One region of the Streptomyces sp. NBC_01264 genome, then DNA from elsewhere that is predicted to be linked to it. Evidence: riboswitches for the same ligand, from Rfam matches in the RefSeq annotation. Region 1 holds a riboswitch; each other region holds the start of a gene.
The links. Region 1 has a riboswitch for cyclic di-AMP ahead of OG435_RS43645 (M23 family metallopeptidase). Riboswitches for the same ligand answer to the same signal wherever they lie in the genome.
Positions count from the first base shown of each region.

Region 2: linked by a shared signal. The riboswitch ahead of OG435_RS18935 (transglycosylase family protein) and the one ahead of OG435_RS43645 (M23 family metallopeptidase) in region 1 are both predicted to bind cyclic di-AMP.
Region 3: linked by a shared signal. The riboswitch ahead of OG435_RS39475 (M23 family metallopeptidase) and the one ahead of OG435_RS43645 (M23 family metallopeptidase) in region 1 are both predicted to bind cyclic di-AMP.

Region 1 covers NZ_JAPEOX010000002.1:2,371,095-2,376,954, reverse strand. Annotated here, with positions in the region: gene OG435_RS43660 (DNA gyrase/topoisomerase IV subunit A) at 1-717, opposite strand, end outside; gene OG435_RS43655 (M16 family metallopeptidase) at 966-2,318, shown strand; gene OG435_RS43650 (M16 family metallopeptidase) at 2,351-3,718, shown strand; cyclic di-AMP (ydaO/yuaA leader) riboswitch at 3,966-4,125, shown strand; gene OG435_RS43645 (M23 family metallopeptidase) at 4,138-4,932, shown strand; gene OG435_RS43640 (GntR family transcriptional regulator) at 5,114-5,779, shown strand.
Region 2 covers NZ_JAPEOX010000001.1:4,111,595-4,117,454, forward strand. Annotated here, with positions in the region: gene OG435_RS18915 (Ppx/GppA phosphatase family protein) at 1-183, opposite strand, end outside; gene OG435_RS18920 (DUF501 domain-containing protein) at 180-746, opposite strand; gene OG435_RS18925 (FtsB family cell division protein) at 787-1,275, opposite strand; gene eno (phosphopyruvate hydratase) at 1,395-2,681, opposite strand; gene OG435_RS18935 (transglycosylase family protein) at 3,001-3,714, opposite strand; cyclic di-AMP (ydaO/yuaA leader) riboswitch at 3,717-3,888, opposite strand; gene OG435_RS18940 (transglycosylase family protein) at 4,168-5,292, opposite strand; gene OG435_RS18945 (cytochrome P450 family protein) at 5,436-5,860, opposite strand, start outside.
Region 3 covers NZ_JAPEOX010000002.1:1,422,659-1,428,518, reverse strand. Annotated here, with positions in the region: gene OG435_RS39485 (aspartate aminotransferase family protein) at 1-1,380, shown strand, start outside; gene hpnH (adenosyl-hopene transferase HpnH) at 1-1, shown strand, start outside; gene OG435_RS39480 (tyrosine-protein phosphatase) at 1,420-2,226, opposite strand; cyclic di-AMP (ydaO/yuaA leader) riboswitch at 2,551-2,748, shown strand; gene OG435_RS39475 (M23 family metallopeptidase) at 2,751-3,740, shown strand; gene OG435_RS39470 (winged helix DNA-binding domain-containing protein) at 3,819-4,967, shown strand.

The DNA of each region.
Region 1 (5,860 bases):
GCCCGCGAGGCCGACGATCCGGCCGCCGGTGGGCAGGTCGGGACCCGGTACGAAGCGCATCAGCGCTTCCAGGTCCGCGTCCGGGTAGCGGATCAGGTGGCGGGCGGCCGCGACGACCTCGCCGAGGTTGTGCGGGGCCATGTTGGTGGCCATGCCGACGGCGATGCCGGACGCGCCGTTGACCAGCAGGTTCGGGTAGGCCGCCGGCAGGACGACCGGTTCGCGCTCCTGGCCGTCGTAGTTCGCGGCGAAGTCGACGGTGTCCTCGTCGATCCCGTCCGTCATCAGCGAGGCGGCGTCGGCCATCTTCGACTCGGTATACCGCATCGCGGCCGGCGGGTCGTCGTTGCCGAGCGAGCCGAAGTTGCCGTGGCCGTCGACCAGCGGGAGCCGCATGGAGAAGGGCTGCGCCATGCGCACGAGTGCGTCGTAGATCGACGCGTCGCCGTGCGGGTGCAGCTTGCCCATGACCTCGCCGACGACACGGGCGCACTTCACGTAGCCGCGGTCGGGGCGCAGGCCCATCTCGTTCATCTGGTAGACGATGCGCCGGTGCACCGGCTTCATGCCGTCACGGGCGTCGGGCAGGGCGCGGGAGTAGATCACCGAGTACGCGTACTCGAGGAAGGAGCCCTGCATTTCGTCGACGACGTCGATGTCGAGGATCTTCTCCTCGAAATCCTCCGGCGGCGGGGTCTTCGTGCTGCGGCGGGCCATCGCTGCGCGGCTCCTTAACCAAGAATCGGGATGAGCTGAGCTCTCACGGGGTGGGGCGGGTACGGGACGGGGACGGTCGGGCGGGCGGTTTCGGACAGGGGTGACGCGGACCATTGTGGCCCGAGGCACCGACAACGCCGACTCCGACCCAGGACTGGGCCGGGAACTTCTCCGCCTGGCGACACGCTTGCATACAGTGGCAGGTCTGACAGGAATCTCTGCATCGCGATCGAAGGGACCACATGCCCATGGGTCACACGGCCACAGCTCACGCCGGCTCCGGCGGCCTCACAGCGACCGAGCACCGGCTGGCCAACGGCCTGCGCGTGGTGCTGTCCGAGGACCACCTGACCCCGGTGGCCGCGGTCTGCCTCTGGTACGACGTCGGCTCGCGCCACGAAGTCAAGGGACGTACGGGCCTGGCTCACCTCTTCGAGCACCTGATGTTCCAGGGATCGAAGAACGTCTCCGGAAACGGCCACTTCGAACTGGTCCAGGGAGCCGGCGGCTCCCTCAACGGGACCACCAGCTTCGAGCGGACCAACTACTTCGAGACGATGCCGACCCACCAGCTGGAGCTCGCGCTGTGGCTGGAGGCGGACCGGATGGGCTCGCTGCTGGCCGCCCTGGACGACGAGTCCATGGAGAACCAGCGCGACGTCGTCAAGAACGAGCGCCGCCAGCGCTACGACAACGTCCCGTACGGCACGGCCTTCGAGAAGCTGACGGCCCTGGCGTACCCGGAGGGCCACCCATACCACCACACCCCGATCGGTTCCATGGCCGATCTGGACGCCGCGTCCCTGGAGGACGCCCGCGCGTTCTTCCGTACGTACTACGCGCCCAACAACGCGGTGCTCTCGGTCGTCGGCGACATCGACCCCGAGAAGACGCTCGCCTGGGTCGAGAAGTACTTCGGCACCATCCCCGGCCACGACGGCAAGCAGCCGCCGCGCGACGGCTCGCTCCCCGAGATCATGGGCGGGCAGCTGCGCGAGGAGATCGTCGAGGAGGTCCCGGCCCGCGCGCTGATGGCGGCCTACCGCCTCCCGCACGACGGCACCCGCGAGTGCGACGCCGCCGACGTGGCGCTGACCGTCCTGGGCAGCGGCGAGTCCTCCCGGCTGCACAACCGGCTGGTGCGCCGCGACCAGAGCGCCGTCGCGGCCGGCTTCGGCATGCTGCGCCTCGCCGGCGCGCCCTCGCTGGGCTGGCTGGACGTCAAGACCTCCAGCGGGGTCGAGGTGCCCGCCATCGAGGCGGCCGTGGACGAGGAGCTCGCGCGGTTCGCCGCCGAGGGCCCGACGGCCGAGGAGATGGAGCGCGCGCAGGCCCAGCTGGAGCGCGAGTGGCTGGACCGGCTGAGCACGGTGGCCGGCCGCGCCGACGAACTGTGCCGCTTCGCGGTGCTGTTCGGCGACCCGCAGCTGGCGCTGACCGCCGTCCAGCGCGTCCTCGACATCACTGCCGAGGAGGTGCAGGCCGTGGCCGCGGCCCGACTGCGCCCGGACAACCGCGCGGTGCTCGTCTACGAGCCGATCGCCGCGGACGACATCGAAGAGACCGACGCGAGCGACGAGAACGAGGGGGCGGAGCAGTGAGCGACACCGCAGCCGACACCGCAGCCGTCACGATGACCTTCCACCCGCGCCCCGAGGCCGGCGAGCCGCAGCCGTGGGCCTTCCCGGCCCCCGAGCGCGGGGTCCTGGCCAACGGCCTGACCCTGCTGCGCTGCCACCGGCCGGGCCAGCAGGTGGTCGCCGTCGAGATCAACCTCGCCGCCCCGCTCGACGCGGAGCCCGAGGGCCTCGACGGCGTGGCCACGATCATGGTCCGCGCCCTGTCCGAGGGCACCGACAAGCGCTCCGCCGAGGAGTTCGCCGCCGAGCTCGAGCGCTGCGGCGCCACCCTCGACGCGCACGCCGACCACCCCGGCCTGCGGGTCTCCCTGGAGGTCCCGGCCTCCCGCCTGCACAAGGCGCTGGGGCTGGTCGCCGAGGCACTGCGCGCGCCGGCCTTCACCGACGACGAGGTCGACCGCCTGGTGCGCAACCGGCTCGACGAGATCCCGCACGAGAGCGCCAACCCGCAGCGCCGCGCCGCCAAGCAGCTCTCGAAGGAGCTCTTCCCGGCCTCCCTGCGGATGTCCCGCCCCCGTCAGGGAACCGAGGAGACGGTCGCCCGCATCGACTCCGCGGCCGTACGGGCCTTCTACGAGGCCCACGTGCGCCCCGCGACCGCCACCGCGGTGGTGGTCGGGGACCTGACCGGCATCGACCTGGACGCCGTCCTGGCCGACACCCTGGGCGCGTGGACCGGTGACACCACCGCCCCGCGCCCGGTCCCGCCGATCACCGCCGACGACACGGGCCGCGTGGTCATCGTGGACCGGCCCGGCGCGGTCCAGACGCAGCTGCTGATCGGCCGCATCGGGGCGGACCGGCACGACCGGGTCTGGGCGCCCCAGGTGCTCGGCACGTACTGCCTGGGCGGCACGCTCACCTCCCGGCTGGACAAGGTGCTGCGCGAGGAGAAGGGGTACACGTACGGCGTGCGCGCCTTCGGCCAGGTGCTGCGCTCCACCGCGGACGGCAAGGGCGCCTCGATGCTCGCCATCAGCGGCTCGGTGGACACCCCGAACACCGGCCCGGCCCTGGACGACCTCTGGACGGTGCTGCGCACCCTCGCGGAGGGCGGCCTGACCGACGCCGAACGGGACGTGGCCGTGCAGAACTTGGTGGGGGTGGCCCCGCTGAAGTTCGAGACGGCTGCCTCGGTCGCGGGCACGCTCGCGGACCAGGTCGAGCAGGAGCTCCCTGACGACTACCAGGCGCAGTTGTACGCGCGGCTGGCCGAGACCGGGACGGTGGAGGCCACTTCGGCGGTCGTCAGCGCCTTCCCGGTGGACCGTCTGGTCACGGTCCTGGTCGGGGACGCCTCGCTGATCGAGGAGCCGGTGCGGGCCCTCGGGATCGGTGAAGTGACCGTGGTCGCCAACTGATCGTCAGTTGACCGTTCCGTTGATTCGCGGGATTTCCGGCGGGCCGTCAACTGGCCTGCTGCTGAAGGGACCCCGACGGCTTGTCCGTCGAGGTCCCTTTTCGGCTTCTTGTCCCTTTTCTGGCGTGGTTGCTTGTTTGTGGTGTGGCGTACGCAACAAAAGAGCGTGTCTGTTTGGCGATTGGCTGATGATCCGCCTAGCGTCGGCCGTGCTGTCCGTCAGTTGTAACCGCCGCGTCCGCGGCACCGGGCAGCGATCGCCGAGTCCCCGTCAGGCGCGAGCCTGGGGAGCCGGGGACCCACTTGTGTCCCTGGGGTGAATCGGACCGCCTCGCAAGAGGGGGCCCGTAGGAGACCTTCCTGCTCCGAACCCGTCAGCTAACCCGGTAGGCGAGAGGGAAGGAAAGGATCAGCCCCTTCATGGCGTTTGGCAGTAGTGCCGCCGGCAAGCACCGTGGTTCGAGCCGTATGAGCCGCAAGACCGCCGGCTACGCCGGCATAGCCGCCCTCGCCGCCACCGGCGTCGTGGGCTCCCTGGCCGGCCCCGCGTTCGCCGCGGACAAGTCCCCCTCCCTTGAGGACACCGGCGCCCTGAACACCATCGTGGTGGCCGACGAGCTCGCCGGTGACGTGGAGGCCCAGGCCCAGTCCCAGCAGCGGGCCGCCGAGGCCGCCGCCGCCAAGGCGCAGGCCGAGGCCGACGCCCGTCAGCGGGCCGCCGAGGCCAAGGCGAAGGCCGAAGCCCAGGCGAAGGCCGAGCGCGAGGCCGCCGAGCGCGCCGCCCGCGAAGAGGAGCGCAAGCGCCTCAACACCTTCGTCTCGCCGATCGACGGCTCCTACGTCAGCACGCAGTACCACGCGGGCGGCGGCATGTGGGCCTCCGGCAGCCACACCGGCATCGACTTCCACGCCTCCTCCGGCACCTCCGTGCACGCGGTCGGCCTGGGCACCGTGGTCGAGGCGGGCTGGGGCGGCGCGTACGGCAACAACGTCGTCATCAAGCACGCCGACGGCACGTACACCCAGTACGGGCACATGTCCTCGCTGAGCGTCCGGGTCGGCCAGCAGGTCACCCCGGGCCAGCAGATCGGCCTGTCGGGCAACACCGGCAACTCCAGCGGTGCCCACCTGCACTTCGAGGCCCGTACCGGCGCCGACTACGGTTCGGACATCAACCCGGTCACGTACCTGCGCTCGCACGGCGTCAACGTCTGACCGTTCGCCCCACCGCACGTCTTCCGCGAAGGCCCCGGCTCTTTGAGAGCCGGGGCCTTCGTCGTGTTTCGCGCTCCGCGGTGTGTGAATGTTTCGTATTTCCGGCCGTCCTCGGAAATTATCGTGTGTTGCAATAGAGTCGCAACGCGCACAGCCATACGAAAAAGGCGGAGGTCCGGTCTTGCGTATTCCCGCGCACACGGTATGCACAGCGATCCGCGACGACATCGTCTCCGGGGTGTTCGGGCCCGGCGCCCGGCTGACCGAGGAGGTGCTCGCCCGCCGGTACGGAGTCTCGCGCGTTCCGGTGCGCGAGGCGCTGCGCACGCTGGAGTCCGAGGGGTTCGTGACCACCCGCCGGCACGCCGGTGCCTGTGTGGCCGAGCCGACCGAGCAGGAGGCGGCCGACCTCCTGGAGCTGCGGATGCTCCTGGAGCCCCTCGCGGCCGCCAGGGCGGCCCGCAGACGCAGCGAGGCCCACCTCAAGGTGCTGCGCGGCCTGGTCAGGCTGGGCCAGGAGCGGGCCAGGCGGGGCCAGGGGGAGGATCTGCGCTCCCTGGGCGGCTGGTTCCACGAGACGCTCTCCCAGGCCTCGGGCAGCCCCGGGCTCATCGCCCTGCTCACCCAGATGCGCCACAAGGTGGCCTGGATGTACGTGGTGGAGGCCCCGGTGCGGCCCGTGGAGTCCTGGGCGGAGCACGGCGCGATCGTGGACGCGGTGGCCCGGGGCGACGCCGAGCGGGCCCGGGCGCTGACGGCGGCCCACGTGGACCGGGCGGCGGGGGCGCACCGGATGCGCGTGAGGACTTTGCAACCTGCCGTAAACACGGCGAGCGTTCCGCATTAACAAACGCCGTATACAAAGGGGGATATCCGGGTCGGTAATTCACGCCCGTGCCCCGCGCTCTTCCATGCCCCGTGTTCCGTG
Region 2 (5,860 bases), on a different contig from region 1:
GGCCGCGAAGGTGCGCGCCAGTGCCTCCGGGGCCAGCCGGCCGGTCTTGTCCACGCCCTGGCCGAGCCGGACGACGGTCATCCGGCGGTCCAGGTCGGTCAGCTCGCCGGTGGCGCGGTCGAGGTCCGCGACGAGGAGCCGGATGGAGTTCGTACCGCAGTCGACGGCCGCGACGCGGGTCACGCGCCCGCCTCCGGAGCATCGGCCTCGGGAGCGTCGGCCTTCTTCTCGCCGCACGGGGTGACGCAGGCGCCCTTGGCCCACCACTCGGGCAGCATCGCCAGCGCCTCGTCGCCGAACGGGTTCACGCCCGGGCCCGCGGCCAGGGAGTGGCCGACCAGCACGTGCAGGCACTTCACCCGGTCCGGCATGCCGCCGGCGCTCGGGAAGCCCTGGAGCACCTCGATGGCGTCGCGGCGGGTGATGTAGTCCTCGTGCGCGGCCCGGTAGGCGTCGGCCAGCTCCGGGTCCACGGCGAGGCGGGCCTGCATCTCCTTCATCACGCCGTTGGCCTCCAGCGTGCCGATCGCACCGGCGGCCCGCGGGCAGGTCAAGTAGTACAGCGTCGGGAAGGGGGTGCCGTCGGGGAGCCGCGGGGCGGTCTCCACCACGTCCGGCTGCCCGCAGGGGCAGCGGTGCGCGATGGCGCGGAGCCCGCGCGGGGGGCGGCCGAGCTGCTGTTCGAACGCCTCGATGTCGGCGGCGGTCGGCTCGGTCCGGTCGGTCTGGGGCGGGGGCGTCTGCATGCCTGGAGGAAGTCTTTTCGTTCTCGTGGATGGGTGGGACTCAGTCGCCCGGGCGGTCGGCCTTGTCGACGCCGTCCCAGACGTTGGAGTACCAGGGCCGGTCGGTGGCGGCCTGTCCGCCGCGGCGCTGCTCGCCCGCTGCGGCTCCGGGGTCGGTCATGATGTAGCTGACCTCACCCGGCCGGACGAAGTGCAGGTGCTTGCGCGCCTGCTGCTCGGCGTACGCGTTGTCCTGCCAGCGGGCCTTCTCGTCGCGCAGCCGTTCCAGCCGGTCCCGCGCGGAGACGGCCTCCTTCTCCTGCTTGGCGATCTCCGAGCGCTGGGAGACGTACTGGCGCATCGGATACGCGAGGGCGACGACCAGGGTACAGAGGACGAGCACGAGGAGGGCGGCCCGGCCGGTGAGCCGGCTGCGGCGGACCTGCCGGCGGGACTGCGAGCGGTACACGTGTGCCGCGGTCCGCTCACCGAGCTGCTTGAGCCTGGTCGCGGTCGAGAACGTGGCGAACCGGTCCCGGTTCCCGGCCATTGATCCGCCTCCCCTATATGCGCCCTATATGCGCACGACGCACTACGTCCCCGCACACGGTACGGGACCGAGTGCGGGGACGTAGGGAGGCTTGCGCCCCTAAGGACCGATCAGGGTGTTCAGCCCTTGAAGCGCGGGAACGCGCTGCGGCCCGCGTACACCGCGGCGTCGTCGAGGATCTCCTCGATGCGCAGCAGCTGGTTGTACTTGGCGACGCGGTCCGAGCGGGCCGGGGCGCCGGTCTTGATCTGGCCGCAGTTCACGGCGACCGCGAGGTCGGCGATGGTGACGTCCTCGGTCTCACCGGAGCGGTGCGACATCATGCACTTGAAACCGTTGCGCTGGGCCATCTCGACGGCGTCCAGGGTCTCGGTCAGCGAACCGATCTGGTTCACCTTGACGAGCAGGGCGTTCGCGGAGCCCTCTTCGATGCCGCGGGCGAGACGCTCGGGGTTGGTGACGAAGAGGTCGTCGCCGACGATCTGGACCTTGGAGCCCAGCTTGTCGGTGAGGACCTTCCAGCCCGCCCAGTCGTCTTCGTACAGCGGGTCCTCGATGGACACGAGCGGGAACGCGGAGACGAGCTCCTCGTAGTACTCGGTCATCTCGGCGGCCGAGCGGGACTGGCCCTCGAACTCGTACTTGCCGTCCTTGTAGAACTCGGACGCGGCGACGTCGAGCGCGAGCGCGATGTCCTTGCCCGGGACGTAGCCGGCCTGCTTGATGGCCTCGACGATGAGGTCGAGCGCGGCGCGGTTCGACTCCAGGTTCGGCGCGAAGCCGCCCTCGTCGCCCAGACCGGTGGAGAGGCCCTTGGTGTGCAGGACCTTCTTGAGGGTGTGGTAGACCTCGGCACCCCAGCGAAGGGCCTCGGAGAAGGACTCCGCACCGATCGGGGCGATCATGAATTCCTGGATGTCGACGTTGGAGTCGGCGTGCGACCCACCGTTCAGGATGTTCATCATCGGAACGGGCAGCAGGTGCGCGTTCGGGCCGCCGAGGTAGCGGAAGAGCGGGAGGTCCGAGGCCTCGGACGCGGCGTGCGCGACGGCGAGGGAGACGCCGAGGATGGCGTTGGCGCCGAGGGAGCCCTTGTTCTCGGTGGCGTCCAGGTCGATCATCGCCTGGTCGATCAGGCGCTGCTCGGTGGCGTCGTAGCCGACGAGCTCCGGGCCGAGCTGCTCGATGACGGCCAGGACGGCCTTCTCGACGCCCTTGCCCATGTAGCGGTTGGGGTCACCGTCGCGGAGCTCTACGGCTTCGAACGCTCCGGTGGAGGCGCCGGACGGAACTGCAGCACGGCCGGTGCTGCCATCGTCGAGGCCAACCTCGACCTCGACCGTGGGGTTGCCTCGGGAGTCCAGGATTTCCCGGGCTACGACGACGTCGATGGACGGCACGAGCATCTCCTTCTGGGATGTGACGCTGGGTGTGCGGTGGCGTGTCAGGCCGTGGGATGGCCTTGCCGCTTAGAGCCTAACCGCCTCCGGGGCCTCGGCCACCCGACCGCCCGGGTCCTGGGACGAAAAAGGGCCTGAATGCCCCTCTTACAGGACATAGGGCCCTTGATCACCGACGTTCCGGAGACCCCGTCAGGCCGGAGGCCCGCACACAGCACCGCCCGGCGCGAAGGGGGTTACGCGCCGGGCGGTGGAATCGCGTGGTGGAGCTACGCGACGGAACTACTGCGTGTCGCCGAAGCGGACGCCATCGTTCTCACAGGTTTCAGCTGAGGTTCAGCTTCTGACCCGGGTAGATCAGGTCGGCGTCCGACACGATCTCCTTGTTGAGCTCGAAGAGCTTCTCCCAGCCACCGGACACGTTGTTCGCGTCGGCGATCGCACCCAGCGTGTCGCCGGACTTGACCTCGTAGGAGCCGTTGCCCGTCTTGGGGGTCTCGGTCTTCGGCGCGGCGGCCGGGCGCTCGGAGCGGGTCGTCGGAGCCTCGACGCGCTTGGTCTCCTTCTTCGGAGCCTCGGTCTTCGGCTTCGGCGCGGCCGGCTTCGGCTGCGTCTTCGGCTTGGAGGGGGTGGTCTGCCCCGACCCGCCGGTGTAGGAGGAGTTCGACAGGCCGACGCCGCAGGACGGCCAGGCGCCCTTGCCCTGGCCCTTGAGGACCTTCTCGGCGATGGCTATCTGCTGCGACTTGGAGGCCTGGTTGGCCTGCGCGGCGTACGCCTTGCCGCCGTACGCGGCCCAGGTGGAGGACGAGAACTGCAGGCCGCCGTAGTAGCCGTTGCCCGTGTTGATGGACCAGTTGCCGCCCGACTCGCACGAGGCGACGCGGTCCCACTCGGCGCCGGTCGCGGCGGAAGCGGTGCCCGCGGCCATCAGCGGCGCGGCCACGGCCACACCGGCGACACCGGCGAGCGTGACGAGACGGACAGACCGCTGAATGGCAGCGCCGCGACGGTGCTTGCCCTTGCCCGAAAGCAGCATGGAGTTCTCCTCACCGACGCCTACGAGGTGAGCTGTCGGGTTCGGGCGAGTGAGTGCCCGGCCGAGCGACCTAGCGCTTGGCTTAACCCCTAGCCGGCGATGTGACCGTCTCTCAACGGCCGCTGCCGGCGCCTACCTTGGTTCCCCCGCTCCTGCCTTCGGCGCTTTACGCGACGAGTGTTCCCTCCGTCCGCCGGCAGGATTCGGCGATGCGGTCGAAGGAGCCCGCGGTGGCGAGCGATTCAGAAGGTAGACAGGTCTCCCCCCGATGTTCAACGAGGAACATCGGGGGGAAACGGTGCCTACTTGCGCTCCCCGGAAGGACGTTTGCGCAGGTGAGGGCGGGGTTTGCGGAACGCTCCGGGCCTGACACGCCAGTTGACCTGAAGAGACACATGTCTCACTTACAGAAAACGGACAATCAGCTGGTTCCGGGCGCCTCAAGTGTCCCTATTAGTGCGTTAGATCCAGGTTCTGGCCGGGCTTGATGAGGTCCGCATCTCCGCCGATGACCTGCTCGTTGGCCTCATAGAGACCCTTCCAGCCGCCCTTCACTCCGTTGGCGTCCGCGATCTCGATCAGGCTGTCGCCCGCCTTCACGGTGTACGTCGCCTCCGACGCGGCATCAGACGCGGCGGGCGCCTCGACCGCGGCCGGGCCGCGGTGCTTGCCGCCGCCGCCGGTCGCGCCGGGGGTCGCCGTCCCATCCGGAGCGGTGGAGGCGCCGGGTGCGCCCGGGGTCGTCGGGGCCGTGGGATCAACCGGGTTGACCGGATTTGCCGGGTTCGCGGAGTTCCCGGGATCGGTCGGGTCGATCGGGTTGGCCGGGTCGAGCGGGGACACGGGGGTCGTCGGGCCCACCGGCGCGGTCGGGTCCGTGGACGGCGGAGCCACCGGCGTGGTGGGGCCGACCGGAGCGGTCGGGTCCGTGGACGGCGGCGTCACCGGGGCCGTGGGGTCCACCGGGCTCGTGGGAGCCGTCGGGTCGCCCGGGAGTCCCGGGGGCGTCTCCAGGTCCGGCGCGGGCATGACGGGCAGTTCGCCGGGCACGCCGATCGGATAGTCGGGCTGCGTCGAGGCCGACGGGGCCTCGGGAGCCGGGCTCTTCGGCGTAGGGGCCCCGAAGTCCGTGGAGGGCTTGCCCGAGCCGGTGTGGGGCACGGAGTCGTCCGGGCGGGACGGGGTCGGGGCGAGGGATCCGGAACCGCCGGGCAGGCCCGGGTCCACCTCGGCCGCGGGCGCGTCCTGCGTCAGACCGGCCCGCACTCCGCACAGCGGCCACGCCTGGGGCCCCTGGGAAGCCAGCACCCGCTCCGCCACGGCGATCTGCTGGGAGCGGCTGGCGAGGTCGGCGCGCTGCGCGAAGTCGAGTCCACCGGCGTTCTTCCACTGCTCCTGGCTGAACTGCAGCCCGCCGTAGGCGCCACCGCCGAAGTTGGCGCTCCAGGTTCCGCCGCTCTCGCACTCGGCGACCTGGTCCCATGTGGAGGTCTCCGCGGCGCTCGCGCCCGTGGCGGCGAGCAGCGGCAGGGCGAGGGCGGTGCCGGTGACTCCGGCGGTGACGACAAGTGCGGGCACTTGTCGGGGGCGTCTGTGGCGGCCGTTCCCGGAACGCATGAGGCTGCACCTTTCGCATAACGGCGGGGTAACGGCAGAACCTAGCGGCCTTCGAACGCCTGTCACAAGTTTGGGCAGCCAACTGACTTCAGGTCAGGCCGGTTTCAGGTGTTTTGGGCGGTGGATTCGGCCGAGAAGCGGACCGGGAGCGTCCGCAGCCCCCGCATGATGAGCCCACCGCGCCAGCGCAGCTCCTCGGGCCCCACAGCCAGTTCCAGATCGGGCAGCCGGGTCAGCAGGGTCGCGAGCGCCGTCTGCCCTTCGAGCCGGGCGAGCGGAGCGCCCAGGCAGTAGTGGATGCCGTGCCCGTATCCGAGGTGCTGGTTGTCCGTCCGGGAGAGGTCCAGCGCGTCCGGGTCGTCGAACCGCTCGGGGTCCCGGTCGGCGGCCGCCAGGACCACCAGTACCGGATCGCCCGCCGCGATCCGCCGGCCGCCGAGCTCGAAGGCCTCGGTGGCGAACCGCCAGGTGGCCAGCTCCACGGGGCCGTCGTAGCGCAGCAGCTCCTCCACGCCGGTCTCCAGCAGTC
Region 3 (5,860 bases), 950 kb from region 1:
ACCGGCTTCGATCTCGGCGCCCTCCTGGCCGAGCGGGGTGGCGAGCGGTACGAACTGCACGCCCGCCACCTCAACCACCAGCTGCCCCGGATGCTGCACACCATCGGGTTCGACAAGGTGTACGTGCGGGCCGAGGGAGCCCATTTCTGGGATGCCGAGGGCAACGACTACCTCGACATGCTGGCGGGCTTCGGGGTGATGGGCCTGGGCCGCCACCACCCGGTGGTCCGGCAGGCCCTGCACGACGTGCTGGACGCCCAGCTCGCCGACCTCACCCGCTTCGACTGCCAGCCGCTGCCCGGGCTGCTGGCCGAGAAGCTGCTCTCCCACAGTCCGCACCTGGACCGGGTCTTCTTCGGCAACAGCGGCACGGAGGCGGTGGAGACCGCCCTGAAGTTCGCCCGGTACGCCACCGGGCGGCCCAGGGTCCTCTACTGCGACCACGCCTTCCACGGGCTCACGACGGGCTCGCTCTCGGTCAACGGCGAGGCCAGCTTCCGCGAGGGCTTCGGGCCGCTGCTGGCGGACACCCGGATCGTGCTCGGAGACCTGGCCGCGCTGGAGCGGGAGCTGAAGAAGGGGGACGTGGCGGCCCTCGTCGTGGAGCCGATCCAGGGCAAGGGGGTGCTCGCCGCGCCGCCCGGCTTCCTGCTCGCCGCACAGGAGGCGCTGCACCGGCGGGGGGCGCTGCTGATCGCGGACGAGGTGCAGACCGGCCTCGGACGGACCGGCGACTTCTACGCCTACCAGCACGAGGCCGGAGTCGAACCGGACCTGGTCTGCGTGGCCAAGGCCCTCTCCGGCGGCTACGTGCCCGTCGGAGCGACCCTGGGCAAGGACTGGATCTTCAAGAAGGTCTACTCCTCCATGGACCGGGTGCTCGTCCACTCCGCCAGCTTCGGCTCCAACGCGCAGGCGATGGCGGCCGGGCTCGCGGTCCTGTCCGTCATGGAGGACGAGCAGGTGGTGGCCCGTGCCCGCGCGACGGGAGACCTGCTGCGCGGGCGGCTCGCCGCGCTCGTGGACGAGTACGAACTCCTCCACGAGGTACGGGGACGCGGGCTGATGATCGGCATCGAGTTCGGCCGGCCGTCCTCGCTGGGCCTGCGGAGCCGCTGGACCATGCTGCAGGCGGCCCGCAAGGGGCTGTTCGCGCAGATGGTCGTGGTGCCGCTGCTGCAGAAGCACCGGATCCTCACGCAGGTCTCCGGGGACCACCTGGAAGTGATCAAGCTGATCCCCCCGCTGATCGTGGACGAGGCGGACGTCGACCGGTTCGTCGGCGCCTTCCGCACGGTCATGGACGAGGCGCACGGCGGCGGCGGCCTGATGTGGGACTTCGGCCGGACGCTGGTGAAGCAGGCCGTCGCCAACCGCTGAGCCGGCGGTTCGGCGGGCGACGGCCCACCTCGTGGGGCGTCAGTCCAGCAGCCGGTCGCGGAGTCTGCCGAGGGTCTCGGGCGTGAGCCCGAGGCCCTCGGCGAGGTAGCGGTCCACTCCGCCCCACTCTTCGTCGATGGTGTCGAAGGCCGTGGTCAGATACGGGGCGCGGGCGTCGAAGAGCGGGGCGAGCAGTTCCATCACCTCGGGGGCGCGGGCCTCGGGCGCGTCGCTGCCCCGGCGGACCCGGTAGCGGTTGTGCGGCTGGTTCGACTCCAGGTAGTCCGCGACGATGGCCTCCCGCTCCACGCCCAGCGCGAGCAGGGTGACGGCGATCGACAGGCCGGCCCGGTCCTTCCCGGCCGCGCAGTGCATGAGGGCCGGGACGCTGTCCTCGGCGAGCGCGTGCACCACCCGGCTGTGCTCGGCGGTACGGGTCCGGATCATCGACCGGTACGAACGGGACATCCGGTCGGCGGCCCTGCCCTCGCCCAGCAGCTCGCGGAGCTGCGCCAGCTCTCCCTCGCGGACCATCTTCCAGAACTCCCCGCCGTCGGCCGGATCCGACAGCGGAATGTTCACGTTGCGCACGCCGGGCAGCTCCACGTCCTGCCCCTCCAGTGCGTGATCGGCTCCGTTGCGGAAGTCGAAGACGGTGTGCAGTCCGAGCGACCCGAGGAATTCCGCGTCGCTTTCGGTGGCATGCGCCAGATGTCCACTTCGGAATAGTCGTCCCGACTTGACCCTCCGGCCGTCCGTGGTCGGCAACCCGCCCACGTCGCGGAAGTTGCGCACTCCGGTCAGCGCCGGCTCCTCGTGCGGACTCTGGGGTATCGGCTGGGTCACCGGGCTCCTCCGTGTGGTGGTGGTCTTCGTCGTCGGTGGTGTCCGAATTACGCCAGTTATGGGCAACTTGCCATAGCGACAGGCGAGATCGGACATGCCCCCGTGAGCCAGATCATACGGTGACGGTGAGTGCCTGATCGCGAATGGCGAATTGCCTTGCTGGGGCGGTTGTTGAAGGTGCGGAATGGACGCAGGGTGACCGGAATTCCGGCGGCCCGTCATCTTCAAGATTCTGTTGGGGAATTCATGACTTGTTCCGTGCGGCCGGACTCGATTACGTTCGCGATCGATCCGGACGGACCGCCTAATCCTGCCGCCGACCGGAAACCGCACCCGACTATTCACGCGCGCGGCAGGAGCGGGGGAACCAGGTAGGCCGCTGTTCCGGATCTCCGGTTGAGATCTTTACAACGGGACAGCTCGGGGTGAAGCCGTACATGTGCTGTTCACCGGCACAGGGGCGGCCGGACATCTCCAGTCCGAACCCGACAGCTCACCTCGCAGGCGTCGGAGAGGAATTCGCCATGCACGGAACGGGTAAGCACCGCCGTCCCAAGTCCCGCTCGATATCCCGCGGGTTCGCCGCCGCGGGCACCGGTGGCGCGGCCCTCGCGCTTCCGCTGCTCGGCGCCACCGCGGCCCACGCCGCGGGTGCCCCGGCCGCGGCGCCCGCCGCAGTCCCGGCCCCCCAGGTGGTGGCCGCCCAGGCGCCCGCCGCGCTCAAGGCCGCGCCGGCCGCCGCGCAGAGCGCGCCCACGGTCTACACCGTGGTGCCGGGTGACTACCTGTCCAAGATCGCCGAGCGCCAGCACCTCACCGGTGGCTGGGAGCGGCTCTACGCGGACAACCGCGAGGCCGTCGGCACCGACCCGTCGCTGATCCACCCGGGCCTGGAGCTCACGCTCGGCGCGAAGGGCTCGGCTCCGGCCGCGGCCGCCGAGTCCGCGCCGGCCGAGACGCCGAAGCCGTCCAAGAAGTCTACTTCCTCCGCTTCCTCCGGTTCTTCTACTTCTGCCGATTCGTCGGATTCCTCCGACGGGGGCGCCGCACCCGCCCGCAAGGCGCCCGTCGCGAAGGCGCCCGCCAAGCAGCAGAGCGGCTCCACCTCGACCGGCTTCGTCGCCCCGGTGGGCGGCGGCACCTCCACCGCGTACAAGACCGCCGGCTCCATGTGGTCCAGCGGGTACCACACCGGGGTCGACTTCGCCGCGAGCAGCGGCACCACCGTCAAGGCGGTCGGCGCCGGCACCGTGGTCTCCGCCGGGTGGAGCGGGTCCTACGGCAACGAGGTCGTCATCCGGCACGCCGACGGCAAGTACAGCCAGTACGCACACCTCTCCCAGCTGTCCGTCTCCTCGGGCCAGAGCGTCACCGGCGGCCAGAGCATCGGCCTCTCCGGTTCCACGGGCAACTCGACCGGCCCGCACCTGCACTTCGAGATCCGCACCGGGCCCTCGTACGGCTCGGACATCGACCCGCTGGCCTACCTGCGGTCGAAGGGCGTCAGCATCTGAATCCGAATCTGAATCCGAGGCGCTGTCGGAGGTGCCGGTTAGGCTGCACGTTCCGACAGGGGACGGGACGGGCGCGGCATGAAGATCAGCGCAGGGGAGCTCAACCGCTCCACCCTCGCACGGCAGTTGCTGCTGCGGCGCGAGGTGATGGGCGTCGGTGACGCGGTCCGCGGGGTGGTCGCCCTGCAGGCGCAGCACGCGGCCTCGCCCTACCTCGCGCTGTGGAACCGGCTCGCCGGTTTCGACCCGGCGGACCTCGACGCCGCCTTCACGGGGCGCGAGGTCCTCAAGTCGACGCTGATGCGACTGACCCTGCACGCCGTGCACGCGGAGGACTACCCGCCCTTCCGGGAGGCCGTGCAGCCGTCCGTACGGGCCGCCCGGCTCGGGACCCGCTTCACGGCCTCGGGGCTGACGGCTGAGGACGCCGACGTCCTCGTGCCGGAGCTGCTGGACTTCGCCGGCCGGCCCCGTACGACGGCGGAGTGCGAGGCCTGGCTCGGCGACCGGCTAGGCGCCCCGCCGCAGCCCGGAGCGTGGTGGGGGCTGCGGCAGTACGCACCGCTGCTGCACGCGCCCACCGCCGCGCCGTGGTCGTTCGGGGAGCGACCGTCGTACGTCGCGCCGCCGAGCCGCCCGCGCGCCGTACCGGCGGACCCGGAGGCGTCGGAGGAGTCCCTGCGGACGCTGGTCCTGCGCTACCTGGAGGGGTTCGGGCCGGCGTCGGCGGCGGACGTGGCGCAGTTCTCCCTGGTCCAGCGGTCCAGGGTGCGCCAGGCGCTGCGCGCTCTGGAGCTCTCCGGAAGGCTCGACCGGCTGACGGGACCGGAGGGCGAGGAACTGTTCGACGTCCAGGGCGCACCGCGTCCGCAGGCGGACACACCCGCGCCGCCCCGGCTGATGGCCATGTGGGACAGCGTGCTGCTGGCCTACGCGGACCGGAGCCGGATCGTTCCGCCGCAGTACCGCAAGCTCGTCGCGCGGATGAACGGCGACACCCTGGCGACCCTGCTGGTCGACGGCCACGTCGCCGGTGTGTGGCGGCCGTCCGGCGCCGGGATCGAGGCAACCGCCTTCCACCCGCTGCCGGAGGAGGTCTGGGAGGCGCTCACCGCCGAGGCCCGGGCGCTGACGGCCTTCCTGGCCGACCGCGAACCGGAGGTTTACCGGCGGTACGGCCACTGGTGGAGCAAACTGCCGAGCGCCGAGACCCGGTTGCTCGCCTGAGCTGCCGCGGGGCCGGGACCGGAGGGGGGTCCCGGTCCGTCGGGCCGGAGGAGTCCGGGCCACGCGGCGGTGGATGTCGGCGGCGCGGGCCTTCCTGGCCCGGACAGCGCGTTACCGACGTGCAGCGACGCCCCGGGGGAACCGGGACCGATGTCCGCCGGTACCGGCCGGCTCGTCGGCTCCCGGGAAAGCTGGCGCGGGGCAGCTGGTGGTGACGGCGGCGATCTTCTTGGCGCCGGAGTATGTGACCCACATCTTGCCGTCGGGGCCGGTGGCGGGGTGGGCGGGGTTCGCGCCCTACGGTGGGCGCAGCGCAGTCGGTAGCAGCGCCGGTGGGCATGCTCTTGACGATCTTGTTACCTACCTGGACGAAGCCGGGATTCGCGCAGCACTGGCGGGTGTACGGCAAGGACGGCCGGCCCCACCGGAGATGTCCACACTCATCCAAATGCAGCATGATCTGAAGCGGCGGTGGAACCCCTTCGAGCGGCTGGTCGCGAGTATCCGCTCCCAGGGCATCGACATCTGAGTGCCGGGCAGCAACCCCGGCACAGGGCCAGCACGGATCAAATTGAAACCCGCGCGCCAGCCGTACCCGCCTGTTCACACCTGCCACGACGGGTTGAGCGGCCAGGTGCTGCCGGCCCGGCGCGGCTGCCATAGCGGTCCTCATGCGGGGGTACCAACGCCTAAGCGTCGGCGGAATCCCGTGTCAGCGGACGTCGGTGCCATGACCCCATCCCCCCGTGGTGGGGCGAGGGTGGCCAACGTTTGTGGGCGGGGCGGCACACTGACCCCAAACCCCTCAGCATGTCCTGCCCCCACCACCCCGCCCCGAACGATCGGTGGCGGGGTTCTGTATGCCGTCCCCGCTGCGCGTAGGGGGGTGGTTG